DNA from 3 places in the Pseudomonas phytophila genome. Region 2 is predicted to be linked to each of the others. Evidence: predicted binding sites of a transcription regulator. Region 2 holds the regulator's gene; each other region holds the start of a gene.
What was found. The regulator sigma-54, encoded in region 2, starts transcription at its own class of promoters, with help from an activator protein. The targets are predictions, from matches to a motif close to ANTGGCATNNANNTTGCTNT.
Positions count from the first base shown of each region.

Region 1 (7,558 bases), 3.1 Mb from region 2:
ACGTCATATCGTTTTCATCAGCCATCGGTTGTCCTCGGTGAACATTGATTCAGTGACACAAAAATTTTCGGCGAGAAAAACTCAACGCCGCTCTATCGGTTCGATGACTTGCAGGGCCAGATTGCCTTGATGCGATCCCAGCTTGACCTTGAAGGAAGGCACGCCGTTGGCGCGCATCACCATCTCATCAGGCATATCAACCGGAATAATGTCGCCCGGCTGCATGTGCAGAATGTCGCGCAGCAACAACTGACGACGAACAACCGTCGCGCTCATGGGCACTGCTACATCCAGAACATCCTGCTTGAGTGCATTGATCCAGCGCTCATCCTGGTCATCCAGATCGGACTGAAAGCCCGCATCCAGCATTTCCCGAATAGGCTCGATCATCGAGTAAGGCAAGGTGACATGCAGGTCGCCGCCACCTCCGTCCAGCTCGATATGGAAAGTCGATACGACAACCGCTTCGCTCGGACCCACAATGTTGGCCATCGCCGGGTTCACTTCAGAGTTGATGTACTCGAAGTTCACTTCCATGATCGCCTGCCAGGCTTCTTTCATGTCGATGAAAGCCTGGTCCAGCACCATGCGTACCACGCGCAGCTCGGTCGGCGTAAATTCACGCCCTTCAATTTTGGCGTGACGACCGTCACCGCCAAAGAAGTTATCCACCAGCTTGAACACCAGTTTGGCGTCAAGGATGAACAGCCCGGTGCCACGCAACGGTTTGAGCTTGACCAGATTGAGACTGGTCGGCACATACAGCGAGTGAACGTACTCGCCGAACTTCATCACCTGCACGCCACCTACCGCCACGTCGGCTGAGCGACGCAGCAGGTTGAACATGCTGATGCGGGTATAACGGGCGAATCGCTCGTTGATCATTTCCAGAGTCGGCATCCGACCCCGTACGATCCGATCCTGGCTGGTCAGGTCATAACTTTTGATGCTGCCGGGTTCAGCAGCGTTTTCAGTTGCAACCATTCCATCGTCCACGCCGTGCAACAGCGCGTCGATCTCATCCTGGGACAGCAGGTCTTGCACGGCCATGTCGTGTTCCTACTGCAATACGAAGTTAGTGAAAAGCAGTTGCTCGATCACGGTTTTGCCCAGTTCTTTCTGGGCGACTTCCTGAACGCTGGCGGTCGCTTTCTGACGCAGCATTTCCTGACCGATAGGCGACGCCAGGGACTCGAAAGGGATGCCGGCAAACAGCATCACCAGATTGTTGCGGATGACCGGCATGTGCACTTTCAATGCCTCAAGATCAGCCTGATTGCGCGCCAGCATGGTGATGCTGACCTGCATGTAGCGCTGACGACCGTTGGAGTTGAAATTGACAACGAATGCAGGCGTGAGCGCTTCGAAAATGGCCGGGTGTTTGGCATTGGGATCCGCCGCAGCGACAGCCGCCGGGTCTACCTTCGGCTCGGAGCTGTGCATGAAAAACCAGGTCGCGCCGACTGAAAGGCCGACGGCCAGCAATAAAGCCACTACCACAATGATAATGAGCTTGAGTTTGCCTTTTGAGCCGGGTTCTTTAACTTCGTCGCTCTTCGCCATGCCAATAATCCGTCACTATTCGGGGGGTTCACTAATGCGTGACAGAGGAAGAGCAAGTGTTATGCCAGAGTTGGGAGAGGATGGTCAGGACGGGGGTTTTAATGAGGTGATTTTTCGAGGGTTTATGTATTTGCAGCATCAGGCAGCGCCGGAATTAGAGCACTGGCTTTAGCCGTGAGGGCCAACACTTATACTACCCTCGTAGTCAGAACCAATGCCCTCCCGGCTAAAGCCGGTCCTACGGATCTTTGTTTGCTCCGCGACTGAGCGGCGCCAGGCACACCCCGCTCAGTTACTTGGCAGCAGTTCACCCATCAGGCGTAGAAATCGATCTCGCTGGTACCGACAACCCGCTGAACCGGCTGACTGATCGCAATGCCAGTATCTGCGTCGATACCGTCAACCGAGCCGTCCACGCCACTGACGCCCGAACCACCGTTGCCAGTGCCACGGGCATTGTTAGCCTGCTCTTGCTGCTGGGCCTGGTTCTGCTGGTTGCGGGACTGGTCGGAAACGTTCACGTCAACCTGCCCCATACCCTGCTGGGTGAAAGAATCGCGCAGGCGGGACATCTGGCTTTCCAGCGCTTCACGAACCCCCACATGAGCACTCATGAAGGTCACTTGAGTCTGCTGGTCAGGCGCCATGTTGATACGAATATCGAGGCGACCCAATTCAGCAGGCTCCAGCTGGATATCAGCCGATTTCAGGTTTTGACTCGACAGATACATGACGCGCTCTACCACGCCTTCACTCCAGCCACTCTGGTGCATCGCCAAAGGCTGGTTCATCAGAGGTACCGCAGGCGCTGCCACACGAGGCTGTTGAGCGGCTTGACTCAGGGCTGCCAGACGATCAGCGAAGTTATCCACCCGAGTATCGCCAGCAGCTGATTTGACATCCTTGAGACCACTATCGAGCAAGCCGTCGAATGATTTATCGCTGCTCTCGGTGCTGGGCTCGTCCGAAACAGATGAACGCTCATCCAGTGCTGCCAGGTTATTGGCGAGCTGGGATGGATCCGTTGCGGCGTTATCCAGCTTGGCGTTCTTGCCTGCCTGATTCGTTGCGTGAGCATTTTGCGCTTGCTGAGCCTGCTGCGCCTTGGCTGCTGCATTCTCCAGAGCAAACTGCAGCGCGGGCATGTCTTCGAGCGGATCAGCGCTCGGGTCGAAAGATGCTTCAGCCGGATCAGCGGCCTGCACGGTCGGCAAGGCGGTTGAGGCAGAAGCGACATCAACTTTCGGCTTGTCGATGTCTAGCTGGGTCGTGGCCTGACTGGCAATGGCTTGCAATGCAGGATCAAGCGCGGGATCAAGGGCCGGGTCTGGCGTTACTACCTGGGCCAGTGCCGGATCAACCTCTTCCTCGGCCTTGCCGTCGCTTGCGCTGGCAACTGGCTCGGCAGGCAAGGTATTGCCGCTATCGGCAACCGTCGTCGAGTCCGAAGCGGCAGTATCGTCCTTGTCGGAAGCTGCCTTGTCTGCAACCTGTTTGTCTTTATCGGCGGCAGATCTGGCCTTGACCGGAGCGTCGTTGCCCGCAGCCGATTTAGCCTGAGCCTGCTTGGCATAGACGTCAGAGAAGCTGGAGTTGTCGTCTTTGCTGCTGTCAGCCTGCCTGGCTGAGTTGCTGGCAGAACTGGCCTTCTGCGCAGCCACTGGAGTGGCTTGAAGAAGAGCATTGGGGGCGAGTGGCATGTCGATCTCCGCGAAAAACAGCTGAATACGCAGAACAGAGCAAGATACGGGCCAAAGACGATCAAGAGCAGCCCCGGTGTCCATGGTGCAGCTCTCTCGCAGCCAACACGCCCCTCCAGGAGCGCGATAGCGTCAGCAAAGCCGATAGATTTATCGAATGACAGACCGAGTCGCGGGCAAGCGCGCTCCTACAGGTAAATAACATTCCAAATGGTAGGCGCATTTGTTTGATAGAAGCGCGAGTCGACTCAGGGGTGTGCGATAAAAAACTGGCGTTCCGCGTCGAATAACCGACGCACAGTCGAGTATTCGTGATCAAGGGCGGCCAATAGATCGCCAAGACCGACGCTTTCCTCCCGACGGCTGCGCTCTTCAAGCTCACGGCACAGGTCGGCAAGGCGCAGCGCGCCCATATTGCTGCTGCTGCCTTTGAAGCTATGGGCCACCAGGCTCAGCTCCTGCAGATCAAACGCAGCCACTCCCATAAGCTGACGCAAACGGGAAATACGGTATTCAGAGTCTTTGAGGAACACATCCAGAAGGGTGGGATACTCGTCTTCCATGACTTCCTGCAACGTCGTCAATACGCTGTAATCCAGATGAATGACTGACACCTTGTTCACTCCTTTGATCAAGAACCCGGGGTTATGCCTTTGCCCCCCAGCAGAATTCCACGCGTGCGATCCGTCCGTCCTCAGACCACGAAGCCTCGTCACTCAGCTCTCGCACCAGCGCAAGACCGCGACCGTACAGCTCATTGAGTGTCGGCGGCAACGCAAGAATTGTATCAATGTTGAAACCATTACCGCTGTCCTCCACCTGCACACTCAAACGGCCGCCCCCATCCAGGGGGATGACCTGAAAATGTATGCGAATGAAGCCACTCTCCAGCGCGGCAAGCCGCTCTGCCCGCTGCTGATAATAGCGGGTAAATCCTGACGCGTTACTTTTCAGCGAAGAATCAAGCCCCAGAACGCCGTGCTCCAGCGCATTGCTATAAAGCTCGGTCATTACGGTGTAAAGCGCACCGCTCTGATGACGCAGGCCATGGACCTCCAGCAACAACTGCAACAGATAAGGCAGTGGATTGAAGCGCCTGAGGGTCGACGCCCTGAACTCGAACGTCGATGACCAATCCAGCGGCGTAGAGGTACCGCTGTCCGAGTAAGTCACGGTTTGCGGTCCCAGCTCTGCCTGCTCGACAGCTGTGATTTCCACCATGCTGACGTCATCCCGGGGCTGCCCGCCGAAATCATTCAACGCTCGCTGAATCTCCGTGATCAACAGCTGCGGATCGCGATTGGCTTCCAGCACCTCGTGTAGCCGCGCCACACCAAACAACTGCTCTTTGTTGTCTGCGGTGTCGATCACCCCATCCGAAAGCAGGAAAACCCTGTCGCCCAAGGCGAATGGATGAACCTCGGTCCGGTCATCGAACGAGCCCGAGTCCAGCACGCCAAGCGGCAAATGCCGGGAAACCAGTGCAGTACGCTCCCCTGTCGCAGCACTCAGCAGATAACCGTCAGGCAAGCCGCCATTCCAGACCTGAAACTGGCGCTGACTGAAGTTGATACAGACCATGGTCGCGCAGCAGAACATGTCCACAGGCAGGATGCGCTTGAGCTTGGCGTTCATCTCGCGAAGGGTTTCGGCCAGACCGAAACCCTTCGCAGTCATGCCGTAAAACACTTCCGCCAGAGGCATCGCACCGACCGCCGCCGGCAAACCGTGCCCGGTGAAGTCGCCCAACAACAGATGCATGTGGCCGGCGGGTGTGTAGGCAGCAAGCAACAAGTCGCCATTGAATAGCGCGTAAGGCGATTGCAGATAGCGAATATTGGTTGCGTCCAGGCAACCGGAATGCGCTACCTGATCAAATACTTCCTTGGCCACTCGTTGCTCGTTGAGCAGGTAATCATGGTGGCGGGCAATCAGGTCGCGCTGCCTGAGGACGGTCTCCTGCAGCAGCCGCAAGCGGTTCATGGCATTGATTTTTGCTGTCAGAACCGTCTGGTTGTAGGGCTTCGCAATGAAGTCGTCTCCCCCGGCATCCAGGCAGCGCGCCAATGCAGCACCTTCCGTCAGCGAGGTCAGGAAAATAATCGGAACCAGCGCCTCACCGGCCAGCTCCTTGATTCGCCGGGCAGCCTCGAAGCCGTCCATCACCGGCATCATGGCGTCCATCAATATCAGTTGCGGCCGATCTGTCTCGAACAACGCAATCGCATCGGCGCCATTGTCAGCGCACAACACACGATGCCCTTGTCGGGCCACGATAGTGGACAGCAACAGGCGGTCACTGGCGTTGTCGTCAGCGATCAGGATGCACAAGGATTCGCTGGACGGCTGCAAGGCTTCAACCTATCTGGAAAAGCTTCGAGAAATTGGAGATGGTCAGGATCGTGATGACATCAGGGCAACAATTGATCAGGCGAATCCGCGAACGCTCGCCCCCGGCATGATCACGCAGCAACAAGAGCATGCCCAGCGCCGAACTGTCCAGGTAAGTGGTGCCACTCAGGTCAACGACATAACGCAACTCGCTGCCCGACCTTTCATAAGCTTCACGAAAGTCCTGATGGGAAGCGAAGTCAAAGCGCCCAGAGATTGAGATGGTCAGTTGCTGACCGTCGGGAGAAAGCTCAGAAGTGACCGGCATGTAGAATTCCTGAGAGACGTACGTCACGTTATCAAGGTTTAGCACTGGCTAGTGATACCTGCAAATTCCTGTGTGGGAGCCGGGCTTGCCCGCGATGGAGCTTGACGCGATACAAGGTGAATTGCGTCCAGCCTCATCGCGGGCAAGCCCGGATACCACAGGAAAAATCATTAAAGTTCAATAAGTTGCGATGCAAATCTGTTTGTTAAAACGGCGCATGCCTGGGCAGGCGTTGCGATAACTCATCCAGCAGCTTCTGTTCGCGCTTGTCTTCCAGTTGACGGGCTTCGTCGATGTAGCGCTGGACCAATTTACGCAAGCCTTCAACTCGTGCATAAGCCTGCTGCCAACTGACGCGGGCTTTTTCGACATTGTCCTGATGCCAGGCCAGACTCCTGCGCTGCTGATCGACAGCGGTATCCAGTTGGGTAAGGAAGCGCTGATAACCCAGCAGCCACTGCCCGGACACGCCATGGGCGCCCTTGTCGATCCATTGTTGCTGGTAGTCCAGGCGAAACTGCTCAAGATCATTAAGCTTGCCTTCGGCGATGCGCACTTGCCCCTGGAAATGCCCCAACCGCTGGACGGCCGCGCGCTCGGCGCTTTCGGCCATATCCACCACGGGCGCCAGACGCGCTGCGCGACTTACGGCCATGACTTATCAGCCACCCGCAGCAGGACTGAAGACTGCAGCCAACTGGGCACTGCTGTTCTCCATGCTCTCGTTTTCGTTGAGCCCCTGACGCAGAAAGCGCACCAGGGTTGGCTGCAGATGAATCGCCAGGTCGGTTTCCCGATCCCCACCGGGCACGTAGGCACCGACGCTGATCAGATCGCGGCTCTGTTGATAACGCGACCACAACTGCTTGAAGTGCTGCGCCTGATTCATGTGGTCGGGGGTGACCACCGCAGGCATGACCCGGCTGATGGACGCCTCGATATCGATGGCCGGGTAATGCCCTTCCTCAGCCAGCCGACGGGACAACACGATGTGGCCGTCGAGCACGCCTCGCGCCGAGTCCGCGATCGGATCCTGCTGGTCGTCGCCTTCGGACAGTACCGTGTAAAACGCCGTGATCGAGCCGCCGCCCGCTTCGGCATTACCGGCGCGCTCTACCAGCTTGGGCAACTTGGCGAACACCGAAGGCGGATAGCCCTTGGTTGCAGGAGGCTCACCGATAGCCAGAGCAATTTCCCGTTGCGCCTGAGCGAAACGGGTCAGGGAATCCATGAGCAACAGCACGTTCTTGCCCTTGTCACGAAAATATTCGGCGATTCGCGTGCAATACATAGCCGCCCGTAGACGCATCAGCGGCGCATCATCCGCAGGGGATGCGACCACCACCGAGCGCTTGAGCCCTTCTTCACCCAGGCTGTGCTCGATGAACTCTTTAACCTCACGACCCCGCTCACCGATCAGGCCCACGATAATAATGTCGGCCTCGGTAAAGCGGGTCATCATGCCGAGCAGGACGCTTTTGCCGACGCCCGTACCGGCGAACAGCCCTAGACGCTGGCCGCGGCCGACCGTCAATAATCCGTTTATGCTGCGAATGCCCACATCGAGGGGCTGACTGATCGGGTTGCGCTTGAGCGGATTAATCGTCGGGCCGTCCATCGGCACCCAATCCTCGGC
Region 1 is NZ_CP081201.1:4,691,204-4,698,761, forward strand. Features, by position in the region: gene fliN (flagellar motor switch protein FliN) at 1-25, opposite strand, end outside; gene fliM (flagellar motor switch protein FliM) at 82-1,050, opposite strand; gene fliL (flagellar basal body-associated protein FliL) at 1,060-1,563, opposite strand; gene K3169_RS21220 (flagellar hook-length control protein FliK) at 1,878-3,263, opposite strand; gene K3169_RS21225 (Hpt domain-containing protein) at 3,512-3,826, opposite strand; gene K3169_RS21230 (fused response regulator/phosphatase) at 3,909-5,615, opposite strand; gene K3169_RS21235 (STAS domain-containing protein) at 5,620-5,922, opposite strand; gene fliJ (flagellar export protein FliJ) at 6,128-6,577, opposite strand; gene fliI (flagellar protein export ATPase FliI) at 6,584-7,558, opposite strand, start outside.
Region 1: the regulator sigma-54 is predicted to act here: its motif matches at 3,300-3,319, upstream of K3169_RS21220 (flagellar hook-length control protein FliK).

Region 2 (7,558 bases):
AACAGGCTGATCTTTTCCCGATTGTTCTCGCAGCTCTGGCTTCCAGTAAGGATTAGGTAGGCAGCGTACGTCGAATACCAGATCGGCATCCACGGGCATACCGCGCTTGAAACCGAAAGACTCGAGCAGGAACGCGGTACCCGGCTCCGGCTTGTTCAGCAGGCGAAGCTTGAGGGTGTCGCGCAACTGGTAGAGATTCAGGTGGGTGGTGTTGATCTTCAGGTCGGCAAGATCAATGATCGGCCCCAGCAATGTGGTCTCGTCCCGAATGGCCTCGGCCAGCGAGCGGTCTGCGTTGCTCAGAGGATGACGGCGACGGGTTTCGGAGAACCGCTTGAAGAGCGTTGATTCATCCGCATCCAGGTAAAGCACATCGCACTGGATATTGCGTGAACGAACCTCTTCCAGCATCTGTGGGAAGCGGGTCAGGTGGCTGGGCAGGTTCCGTGCATCAATAGACACCGCCAACAGCGGTTCAGCCAGCTCGGTGTTGATCAGCGCGCGTTCGGCCAACTCGGGCAGCAGACCCGCCGGGAGGTTATCAACGCAGTAAAAACCGCTGTCTTCCAGGACGTCCAGCGCTGTGCTTTTGCCGGAGCCTGAGCGACCGCTCACAATGATCATGCGCATGATTAATGACCGTTTTGCTCGTCCAGTACTACCTGATAAAGGGCTTCATTGCTCGGGGCACTACGCAGGCGTTCACGCACTTCTTTGCGGTCTAGCATGCTGGCTATCTGGCGCAGCAATTCCAGGTGTGCATCGGTAGCCGCTTCCGGGACCAGCAGAACAAACAGCAGGTCAACGGGGGCGCCATCGATAGCGTCGAAATCTACAGGAGCGTTCAGGTGCAACAACGCGCTGATAGGAGATTCACACCCCTTCAAGCGACAATGCGGAATGGCGATGCCATTACCAAAGCCGGTAGAACCTAGCTTTTCACGGGCGATAAGACTCGAAAACACGTCGTCCGAATCCAGATCAGGCACTTCTTTGCCGATCAGGTTGGCAATTTGTTCGAGGACTTTTTTCTTGCTGCCGCCCGGCACGTTCACGAGTGAACGGCCGGGGGTCAGGATATTTTCTAGTCGGATCATGTTTTGGGGGTATCAGCGAGCCGTTGCACCCTGAAGGAGGCTTAGCTGTTTTTCCTTATGCTTGAGCAGTTGTCTATCCAGCTTGTCGGTCAAAAGGTCGATTGCCGCGTACATGTCATCATGTTCCGCATTGGCGACGACCTTTGAGCCGGGGATGTGCAGGGTGGCTTCGATTTTCTGCTTGAGCTTCTCGACCTCCATGATGACCTGCACATTAGTGATCTTGTCGAAGTGGCGCTCCAGTCGTCCGAGTTTTTCGGTGATGTAGTCGCGTAGGGCGTCGGTCACATCCAGTTGATGTCCACTGATGTTGACTTGCATACCGCTTTCTCCTTATTGCCAGTGCATAAAGAGGCAGGCGTTTGCCTGCCACTGGAACGCTGTGGCTAGCAACCGGGTTGTGTAGAAACCGCCTCGGGCCAACGCTCGCACGGTTGCTACGGTACCTCTCGTCACATCAGTCGCTTGCGTTCACTCGACGGCGCAATGCCAAGAGATTCGCGGTATTTGGCTACTGTGCGACGGGCTACTTGAATGCCTTGTGCCTCCAGTAAACCAGCGATCTTGCTGTCACTCAACGGCTTTTTCTGATTTTCCGCTGCAACCAGTTTTTTGATGATCGCCCGAATGGCTGTGGATGAACATTCACCGCCCTCGGAGGTGCTTACATGGCTCGAGAAGAAATATTTCAACTCGTAAATACCACGGGGGGTATGCATGAATTTCTGCGTGGTTACACGAGAAATGGTCGACTCATGCATGCCTACGGCCTCTGCAATGTCATGCAGGACCAGTGGCTTCATCGCCTCATCGCCATACTCAAGAAAGCCGCGCTGGTGCTCGACGATCTGTGTCGCCACTTTCATCAGGGTTTCATTGCGGCTCTGCAGGCTTTTGATGAACCAGCGTGCTTCTTGCAGCTGATTGCGCATGAAGGTGTTATCGGCGCTGGTATCAGCGCGGCGGACAAACCCGGCGTATTGCGGATTCACACGCAGGCGTGGGACCGATTCCTGATTGAGCTCAACCAGCCACCGCTCGTTGTCCTTGCGCACAATGACGTCCGGTACCACATACTCAGCTTCGGTGGACTCGATTTGCGAACCCGGGCGAGGGTTGAGGCTTTGCACCAGTTCGATGACCTGGCGCAGTTCATCTTCCTTGAGCTTCATGCGGCGCATGAGCTGCGAGTAGTCGCGGCTCCCCAGCAGGTCGATGTAGTCACTGACCAGGCGCTGTGCTTCGCTGAGCCAACGGGTTTTTGCAGGTAGCTGACGCAGTTGCAGCAGCAGGCATTCGCTAAGGTTGCGCGCGCCGATGCCGGCGGGTTCAAACTGCTGGATGCGGTGGAGCACGGCTTCAATCTCGTCGAGCTCGATATCAAGCTCGGGATCGAAGGCGTCGAGGATTTCTTCCAGCGTCTCGTCCAGATAACCCTGATTGTTGATGCAGTCGATCAGCGTCACGGCGATCAGGCGATCGGTGTCGGACATCGGCGCCAGATTCAACTGCCAGAGCAAATGGCTTTGCAGGCTCTCACCGGCAGAAGTGCGAGTGGTGAAGTCCCATTCGTCATCGTCGTTGCTGGGCAGGCTGCTGGCGCTGGTTTGGTAGACGTCTTCCCACGCGGTGTCGACGGGCAGCTCGTTGGGGATGCGCTCGCTCCAGTCGCCCTCCTCAAGGTTGTCCACAGTAGGCGCCGGCTCCTGATAAGTCGGCTCCTGGACATCAGGATTAGGTTTCTGCTCGACGTTGTCAGCCAGTGGATCAGCGTTGTCGAAATCGTCGCCTTCTTCCTGGCGTTCCAGCATAGGGTTCGACTCCAGTGCCTCCTGGATCTCCTGTTGGAGGTCCAGTGTCGACAATTGGAGTAAGCGGATGGCCTGTTGCAGCTGCGGCGTCATCGTCAGCTGCTGGCCCATTCTCAAGACTAGCGATGGTTTCATGGCTGGGGCTTAACACCTTATTCGCCGGCGCACATGCGCCATCCACTACCGAGCGCCTGGGCGCGTACATAAGCAAATTATATGCCTGAAACTGAAGTGTTTGCCTAGGGGATGCTGGCATTTAATAACCATCAGCACCAACAACCAGGCATGCCCGCCTTTAAAGCCGGGCACCGCAGTTCTTTTTACAGGCGGAACTCGTGACCGAGGTAGACCTCTTTCACCAACTGATTTGCGAGAATGGTTTCCGAGTCGCCTTCGGCAATTAGCTGCCCGTCATTGACGATGTAGGCTGTCTCGCAGATGTCCAGAGTTTCACGAACGTTGTGATCGGTGATCAGCACGCCGATGCCCTTGGCTTTCAGATGGTGGATGATCTGTTTGATATCGCCTACGGAAATCGGGTCCACACCTGCGAATGGTTCGTCGAGCAGGATGAATTTCGGTGAGGTAGCAAGTGCGCGTGCGATTTCTACGCGGCGGCGCTCACCACCAGACAGGCTCATGCCCATATTGTCGCGGATATGGGTGATGTGGAACTCCTGCAGCAGGCTTTCCAGCTCCTTGCGGCGTCCATCCCGGTCCAGTTCCTGACGGGTCTCGAGAATCGCCATGATGTTGTCGGCTACCGACAACTTGCGAAAGATCGAGGCTTCCTGTGGCAGGTAGCCAATACCGGCACGTGCACGGCCGTGCATGGGCTGGTGGCTTACATCCAGGTCGTCGATCAACACTCGCCCCTGATCCGCCTGAACCAGGCCGACAATCATGTAAAAGCAAGTGGTCTTGCCAGCGCCGTTAGGCCCCAGCAATCCAACGATCTGGCCGCTTTCGATGGACAGGCTCACATCGCGAACGACCTGACGGCCCTTGTAGCTCTTAGCCAAATGCTGGGCTTTCAGCGTCGCCATTTACTGGGCCTTCTGCTGGTCGGTTTTCTTTTTCGGCTGGATAACCATGTCAATACGCGGACGTGGCGTGGTCACCTTGCTGCCGCCATTGGCACGACCAGCACTGACGATCTGCTTGACCGTGTCATACACGATCTTCTCGCCTTCGGACGTGTTGCCATCATTGATGACCTTGGCCTTGTCGATCAGTACGATACGATCCTGCGCAGCGTAGTACTGGATGGTGATCGCGTAGGCTTGAACGATAGGCTTGTCTACAGACGGCTTCTGCTCGTAGTAGGCCAGGTTGCCGACCGATGTGAACACGTCGACTTCGCCTTGGGCATTACGTGTGATGGTCACTGTGTTGCCGGTGATCTTCATCGAGCCCTGGGTGATGATTACGTTGCCTTTGTAGGTAGCAACGCCTTTCTTGTCGTCGAGTTGTGCGTCGTCGGACTGAATGTGGATCGGCTGATCGCGATCAGTCGGCAGGGACCAGGCGCTCGCGCTTCCCAGTGCTGCACCCAGGCCAAGCAAAAAAGGAAGGGTTTTAACGAGCCTCATACTGTCCTCTTACATTAGATAGCAGGTCCATCCTGCCGTCGTTCAAATACGCTTTCATTCCCTTGGCCGTAGTCACACCGCCCGCGCCGTCGATTCTAACGGCTTGCTCGGTCTGCGCATATTGCTTCTGCGGGAATACGGTCATTCGACTGCTGGTAATTATGGTCGTACGTTTTTTCTCGTCGGTTCTTGCTATGCGAACCGAGTCAATCAGTTCGACTTGCTCACCACCAGGGGAAACCTCACCCGTTTTGCTCTGGATATGCCAGGGAAACAGGGTGCCACGGTACATCTGCAAGTCTGGCGTGGTCAGCATTGTCACATCGGTGGCCTTGATATGCTCGACCTTGTCGGCCGTCATTTCGTACTGCAACTTGCCATCCGGCAGATACTGCACGCTGTGAGCATTGATTGCGTAAAAGTCGATGGCGCTTTCGTCCACCGTAGCAGCCGGTTGCTCCATGAAGCTTTCCGGGCTGATGTTCCAATAGCCTGCGGCGGCCAGCAAAAATGCCAGCACACCGAGGATCAGAAACGTTCGAATTCGTTTGCTAAGCATAAATGGCTTCTGTCTATAAGTAGGCTGCGTGGGCGGCTTCAAGACTGCCTTGGGCGCTCATGATCAATTCACAGAACTCGCGCGCTGCGCCTTCGCCACCGCGCGCCAGGGTAATGCCATGGGCATGTTGCCGGACAAAAGTAGCGGCATTGGCCACCGCCATGCCCAGGCCGACACGCCGAATGACTGGCAAGTCTGGCAGATCATCACCCAGATAGGCGACCTGTTCGTAATTCAGACCGAGTTGGCCGAGTAGTTCGTCGAGAACCACCAGCTTGTCTTCACGGCCCTGATAAAGATGTTCAATACCGAGGTTCTTTGCCCGGCGTTCAACCACTGGGGTCTTGCGGCCGCTGATAATGGCCGTTGCCACGCCAGAGGCGATCAGCATTTTAATGCCTTGGCCGTCCAGCGTGTTGAAAGTCTTGAATTCGCTACCGTCCTCAAGGAAGTACAGGCGACCGTCGGTCAGTACGCCGTCGACGTCGAAGATGGCCAGTTTGATATTTTTGCCGCGTTGCAGCAGATCGGTAGTCATTTGCGCATCTCCATTACATGACGCCTGCGCGCAGCAGGTCCTGCAGGTTGAAAGCTCCGACCGGATGATCATTTTCGTCAACGACGATGAGTGAACCGATCTTGTGATCTTCCATGATTTTCAATGCTTCAGCCGCGAGCATTTCAGGGCGGGCTGTCTTGCCGTGAACGGTCATCACGTCATCGATGGTTGCCAGGCGAATATCAATCGGACGATCCAGAGTGCGGCGCAGGTCGCCGTCAGTGAATATCCCGGCCAGTCGTCCATCGGCCTCGATAACTGCGGTCATGCCCAGTCCCTTGCGGGTCATTTCCATCAGCGCGTCGCGCAGCAGAGTGCCGCGCTGTACTTGTGGCAGTTGTTCGCCGCTGTGCATGACGTGCTCGACCTTGAGCAGCAAGCGTCTGCCTAAAGCACCACCGGGATGCGAGAACGCGAAGTCTTCAGCCGTGAAACCGCGGGCTTCCAGCAGTGCTACTGCGAGAGCATCGCCCATGACCAGTGCTGCAGTTGTCGAAGAGGTAGGCGCCAGATTCAGTGGGCAGGCCTCATGCTCTACACGAGCATTGAGGTTGACGTCGGCAGCTTCAGCCAGGGTTGACTCCGGATTGCCCGTCAGGCTGATCATCTTGATGCCAAGGCGTTTGATCAGGGGCAGCAATGTAACGATTTCAGCCGTTGTTCCCGAGTTTGACAGGGCGAGGATGATGTCACCGGAAGTGATCATGCCCATGTCGCCGTGGCTGGCTTCGGCTGGGTGAACAAAAAACGAAGTGGTGCCGGTGCTCGCCAGAGTGGCGGCGATCTTTTTTCCGATGTGGCCTGATTTTCCCATGCCCACCACAACAACGCGTCCTTTGCTCGCGAGAATCATCTCGCAGGCCTTGATGAAATCCGCGTCGATATTAGGTAACAACCCCTCCACGGCTTCGATTTCAAGGCGGATGGTGCGTTGTGCTGACTGGATCAGGTCGCTGGATTGGTTCATGTGAAAATCGGTTGGCCGGTTAAAAGGCGGCGATTATAGCGGTAATGCGCGATTCCCTCACGTCTGATCGTCGAGCTTTGCGTTTAAACGTTCTGTATGACGATAGGTCGAGCTCATTTGCAGGAAGTGTCGCAAATTGTGTATGGCGATATTGATTGATCGTTTTGGCGCTTTGGCGACGCCTTGTCGCAGTGGTATAGTTCGCGGCTTGTTCCGCCCACCGAGACAGCATGTCTCCCGACAGGGACTCGGCAGCTGAACGTGAGGCTGTATCGCAAGGAGTTTAGATGAGCGCCGATAACGCCTACGCGATCGAGCTGAAGGGCGTTTCCTTCAGGCGCGGTACGCGCAGCATTTTCGATAATGTTGATATTCGTATTCCCCGCGGCAAAGTCACCGGCATCATGGGACCTTCGGGCAGTGGCAAAACTACTTTGCTGCGTTTGATGGGGGCCCAGCTACGGCCTTCTGCTGGCGAAGTGTGGGTCAACGGTCAGAACCTGCCCGCCTTGTCGCGCAGCGATTTGTTCGATGCGCGCAAGCACATGGGCGTTTTGTTCCAGAGCGGTGCACTGTTTACGGACCTGGATGTGTTCGAGAACGTTGCCTTCCCGTTGCGGGTCCATACAGAGCTGCCGGAAGAAATGATTCGTGACATTGTCCTGCTCAAGTTACAGGCAGTGGGACTGCGCGGTGCCATCGAGTTGATGCCCGACGAACTGTCAGGTGGCATGAAGCGTCGCGTGGCGCTGGCTCGTGCGATTGCCCTCGATCCCCAGATACTAATGTACGACGAGCCATTCGTGGGGCAAGATCCCATTGCAATGGGTGTGCTGGTTCGTCTGATCAAGCTGCTCAATGATGCGCTCGGTATCACCAGTGTTGTGGTCTCCCATGATCTGGACGAAACGGCGAGTATTGCTGACTACCTCTATCTTGTCGGCGACGGTCAGGTGCTGGGGCAGGGGACACC
Region 2 is NZ_CP081201.1:1,250,013-1,257,570, forward strand. Features, by position in the region: gene rapZ (RNase adapter RapZ) at 1-630, opposite strand, end outside; gene ptsN (PTS IIA-like nitrogen regulatory protein PtsN) at 633-1,097, opposite strand; gene hpf (ribosome hibernation-promoting factor, HPF/YfiA family) at 1,110-1,418, opposite strand; gene K3169_RS05435 (RNA polymerase factor sigma-54) at 1,550-3,043, opposite strand; gene lptB (LPS export ABC transporter ATP-binding protein) at 3,229-3,954, opposite strand; gene lptA (lipopolysaccharide transport periplasmic protein LptA) at 3,955-4,500, opposite strand; gene lptC (LPS export ABC transporter periplasmic protein LptC) at 4,487-5,059, opposite strand; gene K3169_RS05455 (KdsC family phosphatase) at 5,073-5,597, opposite strand; gene K3169_RS05460 (KpsF/GutQ family sugar-phosphate isomerase) at 5,611-6,585, opposite strand; gene K3169_RS05465 (ATP-binding cassette domain-containing protein) at 6,873-7,558, shown strand, end outside.

Region 3 (7,558 bases), 3.1 Mb from region 2:
TTCGCCCGGCATCCGCACGGAGATGGAGCCGCTGCGAGCGGTGATCACCACCTGATCACCCTTTTTAACCATCTGGGGCTGTTCCAGAAAGTTGGGTGCAATGATTTGATCGATGACCATTGGTCGGAGGATCTTCTGTCCTATCGCCTGATCTTCGGCAGATAGAAATCCCTGACCCAGCAAACCGATGTCGCGCTCGCGCATGGCGATGTCCTGCTCGGTAACTACCGCGTCACGCTTGAGTGGACGAACGGCAGTCACCACATTGCGGAATAACCGCACCTGGGCGGGCACAAACACCGTCCAGGGCGACGAGCCCTCGCAGCGGACCCGGGTAGTCACGCGGCCTACGGGGCGCGGGCTTTCCAGGCTTGCTGTCAATTCCTTGTCGCAAAAAGGCATGCGCAGACGCGGGTCCAATTGACGCACTTCAATTTCATACCGCCCTTCGATCTGGGCAGTCGCCAAATAGTCTTCAACTGTGAATTCAAGAAACCCCTGAGTGACGCCGATAAGTTGTTCAGGCAATGTGAAACTGTCTGCCCGGCTGGTATTCACCAAGGCAGAAAGACACAGCAAAGCCAGCGAACAGAGCAAGATGCGGTTCTTGAAGATGGCGTGTCGGGAAATTGTCGTTTTTGCATTCATGACGTATGAAAAGCAAGGCCCGTGCCGCTTACCTGACCAGGTGCTGTGGCGATGGTTACTTTGATAGGGGAGTCGCAGCATGGCCGGTGTAATGGATTCAGTGAACCAGCGAACACAGCTGGTTGGGCAGAATCGCCTTGAGCTCTTGTTGTTCCGTCTCAATGGCAAACAGCTTTATGGGATCAACGTCTTCAAGGTGAAGGAGGTGCTGCAATGCCCCAAGCTCACTGTGATGCCCAAATCCAGTCGGATTGTGCGCGGCGTTGCCAACATTCGTGGCGGGACGATCCCGATTCTCGATCTCGCCATGGCAACCGGTTTGCCAGGACAGATGTCGATTGATAACGCGTTCGTGATCATCACTGAGTACAACACCAAGGTTCAGGGTTTTCTGGTGGACTCGGTTGAGCGCATCGTGAACATGAACTGGGAAGAGATCCATCCGCCACCCAAGGGAACGGGTCGCGATCACTACCTGACGGCAGTGACGCGGGTCGATAACCAGTTGGTGGAAATCATCGACGTCGAGAAAATTCTTGCGGAAGTGGCACCGATGTCGGAAGCCGTGTCTGTCGGTGTGATCGACGAGGAAACCCATCACAAAGCCATTTCTCTGCGAGTGCTGACGGTCGATGACTCGTCAGTGGCGCGCAAACAGGTCAGCCGCTGTCTACAGACTGTTGGCGTGGAAGTGGTTGCGCTCAACGACGGTCGTCAGGCACTGGATTACCTCAAGCAGATGGTCGCTGAAGGCAAGAAGCCTGAAGAAGAATTCCTGATGATGATTTCCGACATCGAGATGCCGGAAATGGACGGCTACACGCTTACCTCCGAGATTCGTAATGACCCTCGGATGCAAAAATTGCACATCGTTTTGCATACTTCTCTGTCAGGTGTGTTCAATCAGGCTATGGTGAAGAAAGTTGGCGCGGATGACTTCCTTGCCAAATTCCGGCCTGATGATCTCGCAGCACGCGTTGTGGACAGAATCAAGGCAGCAGACATCAGCTAGGAACGTCGTTCCTGGTGGTTTTACATGATTTGAGAGGCGGCATTTTGGCTACGGGTAATTTGGATTTCGAGCAGTTCCGGGTATTTTTGGAAAAAGCCTGTGGCATCCTTTTGGGTGAGAACAAGCAGTACCTGGTTTCCAGTCGCCTCAACAAGTTGATGGAACAGCAAGGCATCAAAACCCTTGGGGAGCTGATTCAGCGTATCCAGTCACAGCCACGCAGCGGTTTGCGCGAGCAGGTGGTGGATGCGATGACCACCAACGAAACCCTGTGGTTTCGCGACACCTATCCGTTCGAGGTGATGAAGAACAAGGTGCTGCCCGAAGCGATCAAGGCTGCTCCCGGTCAGCGTCTGCGCATCTGGTCGGCAGCCTGCTCTTCGGGTCAGGAACCGTACTCGCTGTCGATGACCATCGACGAGTTTGAGCGCAGCAATTCCGGGCAGTTGAAGAACGGGGCGCAGATTGTTGCCACTGACTTGTCGGGGTTGATGCTCACCAACTGCAAGTCGGGTGAGTACGACAGCCTGGCAATCGGTCGGGGTTTGTCTCCGGACCGCTTGCAACGTTACTTCGACGTCAAGTCGCCGGGGCGTTGGGTGGTCAAGGCTCCGATCAAGAGCCGGGTCGAGTTTCGTGCCTTTAACCTGCTGGACAGCTATGCGAGCCTCGGCAAGTTCGACATCGTCTTTTGCCGCAACGTGCTGATCTACTTCTCGGCCGAGGTGAAGAAAGACATCCTGCTGCGTATTCACGGCACGCTCAAGCCGGGCGGCTATCTGTTCCTCGGTGCGTCCGAGGCGCTGAATGGTCTGCCGGATCACTACCAGATGGTGCAATGCAGCCCGGGGATTATTTACCAGGCGAAGTAAGCTCTTGTGCTGTTCAGGAAAGGGACCTTAGGGTCTCTTTTTTTGTTTTGGTAGTGGCGATTGATTGATGTCAGGTCTGTTGAGTCGGTGGTGTTCTTATCGCGGGCAAGCCTCGCTCCCACATGAGATTGCGTTCTGCCTGTGGGAGCGAGGCTTGCCCGCGATAAGAACACCATAGAACTCAGCACATTTGACTCCACCCTGGCAACTTTACGGCACTTACCTTGCCGCTTATGCCGCTCTCAGCGGAAATGACTTGCCGCTTTTCTGTCATCCCTCCTGCCGCTCAGCCCTGCAGCCCTTTGAAACAGGGCATTTCCTAAACTGGCACGCTGATTGCTATGTCTCTATCAAGAAAATCTGGTCAACCGGTAAAGGTTTCCCGAAATGAGTATTAGCTTCGATAAAGCGCTAGGCATTCACGAAAAGGCACTCAGCTTCCGCGCTCAGCGTGCCGAAGTCCTGGCTAACAACATCACCAACGCCGATACGCCGAACTACAAGGCGCGTGATCTGGACTTCTCTTCCGTGCTGGCCGCCGAAAGCGACAAAGTCAGCAACGGCAAGTTTGCGATGAATATGACCAACAACCGTCATATCGAAGCTGAAGGCATGGGCAACACTGACGGCACACTGATGTACCGCACGCCGTCGGCACCGTCGCTGGATCAGAACACCGTCGATGCTCAGGTGGAAGGCGCCAACTACGCGGAAAACTCCGTCGGTTTCCAGGCCAGCTTCACTTTGCTCAACAGTAAATTCAAAGGGCTGGTTGCAGCTCTTCGTGGAGAGTAATTCATGTCTCTAGCCAACGTCTTCAACATTGCCGGTAGCGGCATGAGTGCTCAGACCACTCGGTTGAACACCACCGCCAGTAACATCGCCAACGCCGAGACTGTGTCTTCGAGCATGGACCAGACTTATCGCGCCCGTCACCCGGTGTTCGCGACCGTTTTCCAGCAAAGCCAGCAGGGCGGCGGTTCGCTGTTCCAGGATCAAGGTGAAGCCGGTCAGGGCGTACAGGTCAACGGCATCATTGAAGATGCTTCCAACCTCGAAGCGCGCTACGAGCCGAATCATCCGTCTGCCGATGGCAATGGGTACGTGTACTACCCGAACGTGAACGTCGTTGAAGAAATGGCCGACATGATTTCCGCCAGTCGTTCGTTCCAGACCAACGCGGAAATCATGAACACCGCCAAATCCATGATGCAAAAAGTCCTGACCCTCGGTCAGTGATAAGGGGCGCGTAAATGGCCGTTGAAAACGATGTATCCGCGAAATTCATAAGTACGCTGCAAAACCCTACTGCAACCAAGACCAGTTCCAACGACGCGTTGGGCAAAGATGCTTTCCTGCAGTTGCTGGTTACTCAGATGAAGAACCAGAACCCGCTCGAGCCACAGGACAACGGTGAGTTCGTTGCCCAGTTGGCGCAGTTCAGCAGCCTGGAAAGCATGCAGAACCTGACGACCACGGTAGACGGCATTGCTGGCCTCTATCAGTCCTCGCAAGCACTGCAAGCTTCTTCTCTGGTAGGCCGTTCAGTAATTGTGAATGCGGGTTCAACCTCGGTTGATACCACGAAGGGCATGACGGGTTCTGTAGTTGTGCCTTCTTCCAGCACGACAACCAACGTCAAGATTTATGACGCGCAGATGAATCTGGTCAAGACCGTGGACATGGGTAGCCAGTCTGCGGGTACCTCAAGTTTCACTTGGGACGGCACCAACGAAGCGGGTGAAAAAGTCGCTTCCGGCAACTACAGCTTTGTGGCTTCAGGCTCTCTGGACGGTGCTGCGACAGGTCTCGCCACGTATCTGCCTGCCACGGTCAACAGTGTGACCACCGGGGTCAATGGTGGGGAAATGATGCTTAACCTGGCGGGCGGTCAAACTATCGCGCTGTCCAAAGTACAAACTATCGGAATTTAGAGCCGACTCGACGGCGAAGGAGTGTTACATGTCATTCAATACCGGTCTTAGTGGGCTCTACGCAGCAAATAAAAGTCTCGACGTAGCAGGCAACAACATTGCCAACGTTGCAACCAACGGGTTCAAAGCTTCCCGTGTGGAGTTTGCTGATCAGTACGCGCAATCCATTCGCGGTACTTCCGGCAATACCAACGTTGGCAGTGGCGTAAGAACCGCTGCAGTGTCCCAGCAGTTTACTCAGGGCACCTTGACTACCGGCACCGCCAACAGCCTCGACCTGGCGATTAACGGTAACGGTTTCTTCATGATCAGCAACAATGGCGAGAAGCTGTACACTCGCGCAGGCGCTTTTCATACCGATAAGGAAGGTTACGTCGTTAACAGTTCCGGCATGAACCTGCAGGGCTATAACGTTGATGCCAACGGTAACGTGGTAACGGGGGTCTCCCAAAACCTGCGGGTCGATTCTTCGAACCAGGCGCCAAATCCGACTGCTAAGATCTCGCTCGCGTCGAACATGAACTCTACCGCGACGGTGCCTGCTGTCACTCCGTTCGATCCGAGTAATACCGCTTCTTACAATTTCCCTATCAGCACTGCGATCTATGACTCGCAGGGGAACCAGCACACCCTGGACCAATACTTTGCCAAGTCCGGCACTAACACCTGGACGATGTACTCGCTGATTGATGGCCGTAGCATCAGTGACCCTGCCAACGCTGATCTGGCGACCGCTACCACTCCGGATCAGACGGTATTGAGCTTTGACTCTGCAGGGGCACTGATTACTGACCCGTTGCCGACGTCGACTGCGAACGTCGTGGTCAATACTGACGGTACCTTCCAGATATCCAACTGGGATCCGGCTTACAACGCGGGCACTGCGACGGTTCCAAACTGGGTTGATAACGGTGCGGCGGCTGCTGTCGGCGGTATCCAGCTGGACATGCTGTCGACTACTCAAACGGCTTCTGTGTCGGGCGCTATCACCAAGTCTCAGGATGGTTATGCGACCGGTCAGATCAGTTCCATGAGCGTTGACGCTACCGGTAACCTGTTTGCCAGTTATACCAACGGTCAATCCAAGGTGATTGGTCAGGTTTCGCTGACCAACTTCGCCAACGTGCAGGGTCTGTCTCCAGCCGGTGGTACCAACTGGCGTGAAACCTTCGCCTCAGGCGTTCCGGTTACCGGTGCTCCTCAGTCGGGTACGCTGGGCGAAATTTCCGGCCAGGCGCTGGAAGACTCCAACGTTGACCTGACAATGGAGCTGGTTAACCTGATCAAGGCACAAAGTAACTATCAGGCGAACGCGAAGACCATCTCTACGCAAAGCACTATCATGCAGACCACTATCCAGATGACGTGATAAACGTCGCTGTATACGCTGCTTGAAGAGCCCCTTTTCGAAGGGGCTTTTTTATGGGCGTTAAATAATAAACGGCGTCCTACATTTGAATATTAATTTCCAGATCGGTCACTCAACGACTATGGAAATTTCCTACTCGCGATAATGTGAGAATAAAAACTCCTCAATAAAAGCCGTCGACGGTAAAAGGGAGTTTCAATGTCGTTTAATATTGCTATTGGTGGAATAAAAGCTGCTAACAAACGGCTTGAAGTAGCGGGCAATAATATTGCCAACGCCGGAACGGTTGGCTTTAAATCCTCGCGTGCGCAATTTTCCGCGTTGTATTCGTCTTCACACTTGGGAAGTGGGCAGAACGCTGCGGGTGATGGTGTGCGTTTATCGGAGGTGCGGCAGAACTTCAACCAGGGTGACACCATGACCACTTCGGGCCGTGCCCTGGATATGCGGATCCAGGGCAATGGTTTCTTTGTAGTGAGTGAGCGCGGCTCGCTGGCTTATACGCGTGCCGGAGCATTCCTCAAGAATGCCGACAATTTCATCGTCGACAGCGAAGGCGCGCGTTTGCAGGGATACGCGGCCAACGAGAGAGGCGAGATCATGACGGGAGTACGCAGTGATCTGAAGATTAATGCTTCCAATATTGAGCCCAAGGCAACCTCGAAAATTGCCGAAACAGTCAATCTGGATACGTCGCTGCCGTCCCTTGCACAGTTGCCTGCCTTTGATCCGGACAACCCTGCGACTTACACGCGCATGACCAGCCGAACCATTCAGGACGCAGGCGTCGCGCCAGCCCCGCCTGTGGATCACGAGCTCAAGCAGTACTTCGTCAAGACCGACGAGAATCAATGGTCGATGTATGTATTGGTGGATGGTCGTAATCCCGTCGACCCTGGCAGCACGGCTCCGCAGCATGTCACGTTGGAGAAAGCGGCAAACGGAACGCTGCAATACTCTGGCAACACACAACATATCCGGAAGGTATCGGACACCGAGTTTTCGCTGCATGGCTGGCGGCCCGCCAAAGAAGTGAACGGTAATTGGGTTTTCAATGGTGCTGCAGATGGCGGGGCGGTGTCTTTGTCCCTGAACGATGGCGCGGCAAGTGCCCTCGATGACAGCGATCCTGTGATGGTCCGGCCTGTGCCGGTCTTCGATCCCACCAATCTGAAGACCTACAGCAGGGTATTCGCCAACGCGATCTTTGACGGGCAGGGCAATCAGCACGAGTTGAAGAAATACTTCGTCAAGGACGGGACTAACAGCTGGCGGATGCATGTGTTGATTAATGACCGTAATCCTCAGGCGCCCGAGTCCACAGAGCCTATGACGGCCAACGTTGTTTTCAATCGGGACGGCTCATTGAAGTCGCTGGTCGGTATGCCGGGAATGACCGGCAACGGTACAGATAGCCTGCAGCTCGAGGGCTGGGTGCCGGCAATTGTTCGTGATCGCGGGACCAGTCGTGAGAGCTGGGTATCCAACGGTGCGGCGGGCAGCGATGGCGGTATTGCCATCGATTTGACGGGGTTGCGCCAGCACAACGGTGCTTCGAATCGTTCGGCACAGCAGGTGGATGGACATCCTTCGGGGAAATTAAGCGGTTTGACCATGGGCCGCGATGGCGTGCTGCGGGCGGGTTTTACCAACGGTCTTACCCGTGATGTCGGTCAGGTAATGCTTGCCAGTTTCGCTAATCTTCAGGGGTTACAGCCGCAGA
Region 3 is NZ_CP081201.1:4,737,802-4,745,359, reverse strand. Features, by position in the region: gene flgA (flagellar basal body P-ring formation chaperone FlgA) at 1-648, opposite strand, end outside; gene K3169_RS21435 (chemotaxis protein CheV) at 728-1,660, shown strand; gene cheR (protein-glutamate O-methyltransferase CheR) at 1,705-2,532, shown strand; gene flgB (flagellar basal body rod protein FlgB) at 2,920-3,327, shown strand; gene flgC (flagellar basal body rod protein FlgC) at 3,331-3,771, shown strand; gene K3169_RS21415 (flagellar hook assembly protein FlgD) at 3,786-4,466, shown strand; gene flgE (flagellar hook protein FlgE) at 4,495-5,835, shown strand; gene K3169_RS21405 (flagellar hook-basal body complex protein) at 6,034-7,558, shown strand, end outside.
Region 3: the regulator sigma-54 is predicted to act here: its motif matches at 2,856-2,875, upstream of flgB (flagellar basal body rod protein FlgB).